DNA from 3 places in the Mesorhizobium sp. WSM4823 genome. Region 2 is predicted to be linked to each of the others. Evidence: riboswitches for the same ligand, from Rfam matches in the RefSeq annotation. Region 2 holds a riboswitch; each other region holds the start of a gene.
What was found. A riboswitch is a leader RNA that binds a small molecule or an ion and turns the genes downstream of it on or off. The one in region 2 is predicted to bind thiamine pyrophosphate.
Positions count from the first base shown of each region.

Region 1: another riboswitch for thiamine pyrophosphate. It lies ahead of AC0L26_RS22055 (bifunctional hydroxymethylpyrimidine kinase/phosphomethylpyrimidine kinase); the one in region 2 lies ahead of thiB (thiamine ABC transporter substrate binding subunit).
Region 3: another riboswitch for thiamine pyrophosphate. It lies ahead of AC0L26_RS00440 (ABC transporter permease); the one in region 2 lies ahead of thiB (thiamine ABC transporter substrate binding subunit).

Region 1 is NZ_JBVVQL010000009.1:153,774-156,031, forward strand. Features, by position in the region: gene AC0L26_RS22055 (bifunctional hydroxymethylpyrimidine kinase/phosphomethylpyrimidine kinase) at 351-848, opposite strand; TPP riboswitch at 833-949, opposite strand; partial or broken gene panD (aspartate 1-decarboxylase) at 1,069-1,510, opposite strand; gene AC0L26_RS22065 (E2 ligase fold family C protein) at 1,657-2,258, opposite strand, start outside.
Region 2 is NZ_JBVVQL010000003.1:308,618-310,875, forward strand. Features, by position in the region: gene thiP (thiamine/thiamine pyrophosphate ABC transporter permease) at 1-207, opposite strand, end outside; gene thiB (thiamine ABC transporter substrate binding subunit) at 471-1,484, opposite strand; TPP riboswitch at 1,528-1,642, opposite strand; gene AC0L26_RS10210 (thiamine diphosphokinase) at 1,745-2,258, shown strand, end outside.
Region 3 is NZ_JBVVQL010000001.1:107,775-110,032, reverse strand. Features, by position in the region: partial or broken gene AC0L26_RS00445 (sulfite exporter TauE/SafE family protein) at 1-476, opposite strand, end outside; TPP riboswitch at 757-869, shown strand; gene AC0L26_RS00440 (ABC transporter permease) at 993-1,793, shown strand; gene AC0L26_RS00435 (ABC transporter ATP-binding protein) at 1,790-2,258, shown strand, end outside.

The DNA.
Region 1 (2,258 bases), on a different contig from region 2:
ATCGGCGCCTGTCGCGAGGTTTTCCGGGCGTGAATTTTCGATTGGGCGATGCGTTCGCGCTGAGTGGGGTCTTGGCGGAGCAGGGCGGGAGCAGTTCGACTGTGTCATAGGCAATACTGAGCTTTCAGATGGAGCAGCGCAGAGCCTTGCTCGAGGATTTGCTGGCCCGCATCCTTGCTGGAAGACCCGTGATGCAAATCACCTAACGGTCCTTTGTCACCAGTGATCAAAACGCCGGACCGATAAAGTGTCTCACCATGATTTCGTCGTTCGCAACGTTCCGCCTGCACAGCTGTGGACCTACAGACCAGCACTCTTACGACGCAGGGAATAGGGGAGCTTTTCGCAAGTCACCGCTCGGATAGGGCGTCATGTCTGGGACTAGACCAGGATCGCCTCCCAGACTTGATCGGAGCGTTGGATATGTTCGGCACGATCAGCTTTTCGGCCCCGAAGTCCTTCGATCCGGCAAGCGCATCGAAAACATGTTGCTTGGCTTGGCGCACGCTCGCTTCCAGCGACGCTCCAAGAGCAAGTGAGGCCGCGACTGCGCTGGCCATCATGCAACCCGTTCCGCGCATCTCACGCGGCCAGCGGGGCGCCTCGAACCGAACTGCAGGTTGGTTCGGCTGCCCAAGCACGTCGACGCAACGCGTTCCTTGTGCATGGCCGCCCTTGACGAGTACGGCGGCCCTCACCGTCCTCGATAGCTCTTGGGCCTGACGACAAGCCCCTTCTTCGTCCGCGATCGGTGCCGATCCGGTCAATCGAGCCAGCTCGACCAGGTTGAGCCGGCAGATCGGCATCAGATCACGAGTCAGCGCGTTGATGGCATCGGCCGCTTGCACCGTCCCTACGCCAGAATGAACTGGATCAGGTTCAACGGGTCACTGCGCCGCGAAAGCCAGCAGTATCTCAGCCCCTTGCCGGGACTCCCCTGGTGAATGCCCTAGGTTGAACGGGCCTGCGCTATCTTGTCAAGCAGGTTCGGGCGCCTTGGGCCGGCGGTGACGGCCGGCGGTTAATCAAACCGCGCGGGAGTTCGCGCATGCGTGGGCCAAAATCACGCCCCGGACACCAGCGCGGAATGGCCAAAGCCCCATTCGCCTCGTCAACGATGGAAAAACTGTACTGGCCGTGCGTGTCAAGATCGACCGAGTAGCTCAAGCGGTCGCGTATGCGGTTGTCCTGGTCGAGACGATCCGCGGCGTCAGCGAGGTGATCTGCGATTCGTCCAGGTAGACGGAGTTGCAGACAACGCTCTGGTCGTCTGGCTGGCAAGTGCGAGCCGCCGCTCCGTTGAGATGCAGCACCGTGAGCCGCGCTCGCCAAGAATGACATAGGTCGAAATCCGCGCACCGGAACTCTTGTTCCATATCTCCACGAACTCCATCGGCAGGATTCCGGCTGCTTCGCAGTGGTCCGGGTCCAGCGTTATCGATCCATGGTAATTGAGGTACGCTTCGGTGACATGGATGCCGTGCAGCTTGCCGGCGACAAGTTTTCGCATTGGTCTGTTGTCCCTTCACCTTTAAGATACGGTCGAATGTCCCTTGGGGCCGCCCAAAACGGGGGCGGGCTATATCCCGACGACGAGAGCGCCGCCGCTGAGACCGGCGCCTGCCGGCCCCTAGGATCGGAAACATCCGCATCTGCTTAGGCGGCGGAGAGATCGCTTAGCTGTTCAACGCTCTTGCCGTATTTGCGCCTGTAAGCGGCAATGAAATCGTCGTCGCTACAGATGCAGCGGCCGCTGGAATCTTTGGCCTTCGGATCGTGCAAGTGAGAGCCAAGGGGGCGCAGAAGATTCACCCGAGTGCTCGTCGTCGAGCTCCTGGGAAAACCCGCACTATGTTTGACCAGCTCCGCGGCAAGCATTATCCCGGCAAGCGCTGACTGAAAGGCCATCGGAACCACGGTTCGAACGAGGCGACTTCCATCACTGAGCTGGAACACCAGACCGCCGCAGATAGCCTGCTGATAAAAGGAGCGCAGGGGCTGGCCAACAAACGGGGCTAGCGGTTCAAACGGCACATCCATTGCTGTAGCCACCCGAGCTACAAAGTCGTTGGGAACTCCGGCATTGGTCTGCAGGAGCATTTTCACCTCCTCGTGTGCTTCCGGTATTCCGAGTTCCTCGGCAATCAGCTGGTGCTCGTCCTTGGATTTTCCGGAGGGCAGGTACATGCAACAAAGGCAAGCCTGGCCGTCATCGAAACCATGCCGCGAGATACCGAGATCGTGTTCTTGCGTCCAAG
Region 2 (2,258 bases):
GGAGAACAGCGTCGAGAGAAGCGCCTGCCACAGGGTGAAACGGGCGATGCGGAAGAGGTAGGAATCAAAGGCCGACGCGGCGCCGGACAGGTCGCGCGCGCCCTCGACGATGAGACCGGCAAACGCACCGCCGATCAGCAATGCGATAGCGGCGAGCGCGAGGGTGCCGGCTGTGACGCGGGAATCCGATGATGGCGCGCGTTGCACGCTAGACCACCAGATTCGAGATTCTTAGCGAGGATTGCGTTCCTTCGCGCCCCCCTCTGTCCTGCCCTCTTTGCCACCACTTGGCATCTCCCCCACGAGGGGGGAGATTGGCAGGTTCAGCGCTCCGCTCATTCCGGCAATGTCGGAGATTGGCGAAAGCCGGCATGACGGCCGATCTCCCCCCTTGTGGGGGAGATGCCAAGTGGTGGCAAAGAGGGCAGGACAGAGGGGGGCGCCGTAGAGTGATCATCGTCAATCAGAAGCTACTTGCTCATCACCGCCAGCCACTCGTCGACCCAGGCCTTGCGGTTGGCGGCGGCCTCTTCGGGGCTGAACAGCAAGGTCTTGGTTGGCTTGACCAATTTGTCGAAGGCCGGGTTGAGCGGCTTGTCGGTCTTGCCGGCGGGGAACATCCAGTTGGTCTCAGGAATGACATTCTGGAATTTCGGCCCGGTCATGAAGGTCAGGAACTTTTGCGCCAGCGGGTTCTTCGCGCCTGACGTGGTGATGCCGGCGACCTCGATCTGCAGATATTCGCCCTCCTCGAAGGAGGCCGCCTGATAGCGTTCGGTGTTCTCGGCGACCATGTGATAGGCCGGCGACGTGGTGTAGGACAGCACCATCGGCGCCTCGCCCTTGGTGAATAGGCCATAGGCCTCGCTCCAGCCCGGCGTCACGGTGAGCACCTTTGCCCTGAGCTTGGCCCAGGCTTCCGGCGCCTTGTCGCCATAGACCGACCTCACCCATAACAGCAGGCCGAGACCGGGCGTCGAGGTGCGCGGATCCTGGATGACGATCTTCTCATCGGCATCGCCCTCGACCAATTCCTTCAGGCTTTTCGGCGGGGTCTTCAGCTTTTCGGTGTCGTAGACGACGGCGAAATAGCCATAGTCGAACGGCACGAAGATATCGTCGCTCCAGCCGCCCGGCACTTTGACGTCCGACACCGGGCCATGCGGCGAAAACAGGCCGGTGGCCTTGGCTTCCACCGTCAGATTGGTATCGAGGCCGAGCACGATGTCGGCCTTGGTCGCGGCCCCTTCCAGTCTGACGCGGTTGAGCAGCGCGACGCCGTCGGCGACCGCGACGAATTCGAGAGAACAGCCGCATTCCGCCTCGAACGCCTTCTTCACCGCGGGGCCTGGACCCCACTCGGCGGTGAAGCTCTCATAGGTATAGACGGTGAGTTTCTCCTGCGCGGATGCCGGCCCGGTGCCGGCGAGAACGGATGCCGCAAGCAGCATTGCCGAAACAAGAGAGTATAAAAGCGTGCGCATCGGCGCCTCCTTCGTTGGCATTGAAAGGAATTGAGGCGTCGGGTTGTCCGAAACGTCTAATCCCTCCGCCGGTACAAACCGGATCAGGTTCAGCGGGTTGGCATGCTTGCCTCTCAGCCGGTCCGCGAAGATCGCGTCCAGCACCCCGTTAGAGCGCTTCGACACATAGGCCCGCCCCAAGTGCTGCGCAAGCGGAAGTTTGCCGGGCATCCAGAGCGCGGCCTTCCGTTTCGCAAGCAGGGCTGGTAAGGGCCACGCATATGAGCAAATTCACAATCCTGCTTGGCGGCGATCTTATCCGCACGCCGCTGCTCGACCGCCAGGTCGAAGGCTCCCGTGTCATCGCCGCCGACGCCGGCATGAGCCATGCCCGGACGCTGGGCCTGACGCCGGAACTCTGGGTCGGCGACTTCGATTCGGTGCCGGCGGATTTGCCGGACGTGCTGGCCGCCGTGCCCCGCCAGGTCTTTCCCGCAGAAAAGGACAAGACCGACGGCGAACTGGCTATCGCCGCCGCGCTCGACCGTGGCGCCACCAGCCTCGTGCTCGCCGGTGCGTTCGGCGGCAAGCGCACCGACCACGCCTTCCTGCACCTGGCGCTCAGCGTCCGAATGGCTGAGGCAGGCATAGAGGTGCTTTTGACCAGCGGCGGCCAGGAAGGCATTCCCTTGCTTCCCGGAAAGACCGGCTTCGACTACACCGACGGCACGCTATTTTCGATCCTCGGCTTCTCCGACCTTTCCGGCCTGACCGTCTCCGGCGCCAAATGGCCGC
Region 3 (2,258 bases), on a different contig from region 2:
GAGAAGGCCCGTCGTTACGATGGGTCCCCATCCGCCACCGCCTGCGGCATCCAGAAAGCCACCACCAAGTCCAAGAGGAGGCACCGCGCCTGCAGGGCCGGGTTACTGGGGATTCGCCGGAATGAACGGAACAGGAGCCAAGCTCCGACAAGCGCAAGATATGTGGTCACATATGGCTTCATGACGGCTCCCTCGAACGAGGTGAGCACAAAAGCGCCGAGAACGCCGCCGAGCACGCCAAATGGCATCAGCCGCCAGAAGAGCTTCCAGTCAATGTTACGGTGATAGAGATGAGCCGAACCTGAGGCTGCGGTGGTAAACAGCTCAGCCGCGTGAACTGACGCCGAAGCGTGCGCAGGAGACACGCCAAACCCCAGTAGTGTCGTCGAGGAAACCACCCCATAGGCCATGCCGAGAGCCCCGTCTACAGCTTGGGCTACAAACCCCACGATCGCAAAAAGAATGAATTCTTGCATTTGGCTCTCCGAGGCGCGGGTCGCAATTGGCGATAGAGAAACCCGTTGCCTACAACGTATGCAATTATATCTTCACGCTTCCACAATTCATCAAACGCGCGGCATCGATAATGGTGGCGACGAACGGAAAACATCCGCTCGACCGATGCCTTTTCCCAAATCTCGACAGGATGCCGGCTTTTCTGTTTTGCTCAAATGTCCCTGACGGTACCTCAAACTCTCACCTGAGGTTTCACGCTGGACGCAGACTTGCAGCCCCACGCTTTATCTGTTTAATTGCCGCCATCCACAGGGGTGCTCCGTATCGTCGGGGCTGAGAGATGGGCTGCAAGCCCGTAAACCCTAGAGCTGATCTGGATAATACCAGCGGAGCGAGGCGGGCGATGTTTTCTGGCGCACAGATCTTTCTTTTTCCGATGTCCGGCGATTTCGTCGGCCCGCTCGAGGGCCATGTCACGATCGCGGTCTCGGCCAACAGCCCGACCCCGCGCTGATATCTCGCGCCGGAGGTCCCGCATGTCCCAGCCCTTCCGCGCCGCACCGCGAATCGCGGTCTTGTTCGCCAAGATTGGACCGGCCTTGCTGTCGGTCGGCATGCTGGTCTTGGCTTGGGAGCTCTATGCGCGTATCTCGGGCATCTCGCCCACCACTTTGCCGACACCCTCACGTGTCCTCGCCCAGGTCATCCAGCAGCGCCAGGCGCTATTCGACAACACCATACCGACGATCAGCGCCACATTGGCAGGTTTTGCCTGCTCGCTGGCCGTTGCCTTCATCCTTTCGGTGCTGATCGACTTCTTCAAGCTGCTGCGCCGCGCCCTGTTCCCGGTGTTCATCATCAGCCAGACCCTGCCGCTGGTGGCGATCGCCCCGCTGGTCGTTCTCTGGTTCGGCTTCGGGCTGGCACCGAAGATCATGCTGGTCGCGCTCGTGACTTTCTTCCCCATGCTGGTCGCGCTGGTGCAGGGTTATGAATCGACCGATCGGGATATCTCGGCGCTTCTAAGTTCGATGGGCGCTTCGCGCATGCGCATTTTCCTGCTGGCCCGCCTGCCCTCCTCGCTGCCCTATTTCTTTGCCGGACTGCGCATCTCGATCACCTATGCAGTGGTGGGCGCCATCTTCGCGGAATATGCCGGTGCGGCCAAAGGGCTCGGCATCTACATGCTCAACGCCAAGAACAATTTCCGGCCCGATCTCGTGCTCGCGGCTGTGCTGGTCAGCGCCTTGCTCACGCTGGCCCTGTTTGCCGCGACTGTGCTGATCCAGCGCGCCGCCATGCCATGGGAGCGGCTCGATACCGCACGAAAACCATGAGCAGGCGGCTGGAGCTGCGCCAAGTCAGCAAGAGTCTTGGCGATGTCGACGTGCTTGCCGGCATCACCCTGCATGTCGAGGCGGGCGAATTCGTTTCAATCCTCGGGCCCTCCGGAGCTGGTAAATCCACGATCTTCAGGTTGCTGACGGGCGATCTCGACGGCTACGGCGGCGAGGTCGACTTCGACGGCCGGCCACTGGCCGAAGCGCGACGACCATTTGCCTTCATGCCGCAGCGCGATGCCCTGATGCCTTGGCGCACGGTTATCGACAACACCGCGCTCGGTCTTGAAGTGCAGGGCATGTCCCGCAAGGCGGCCCGCAGCAAAGTAGCACCGCTCTTCGGAGAATTCGGCCTTGCGGGCTTCGAGCATAAGTATCCCGCACAGCTCTCGGGCGGAATGCGCCAACGCGCCGCGCTGCTGCGCACCGTCGTGCAGGACCGCGCCATGCTGTTGCTCGACG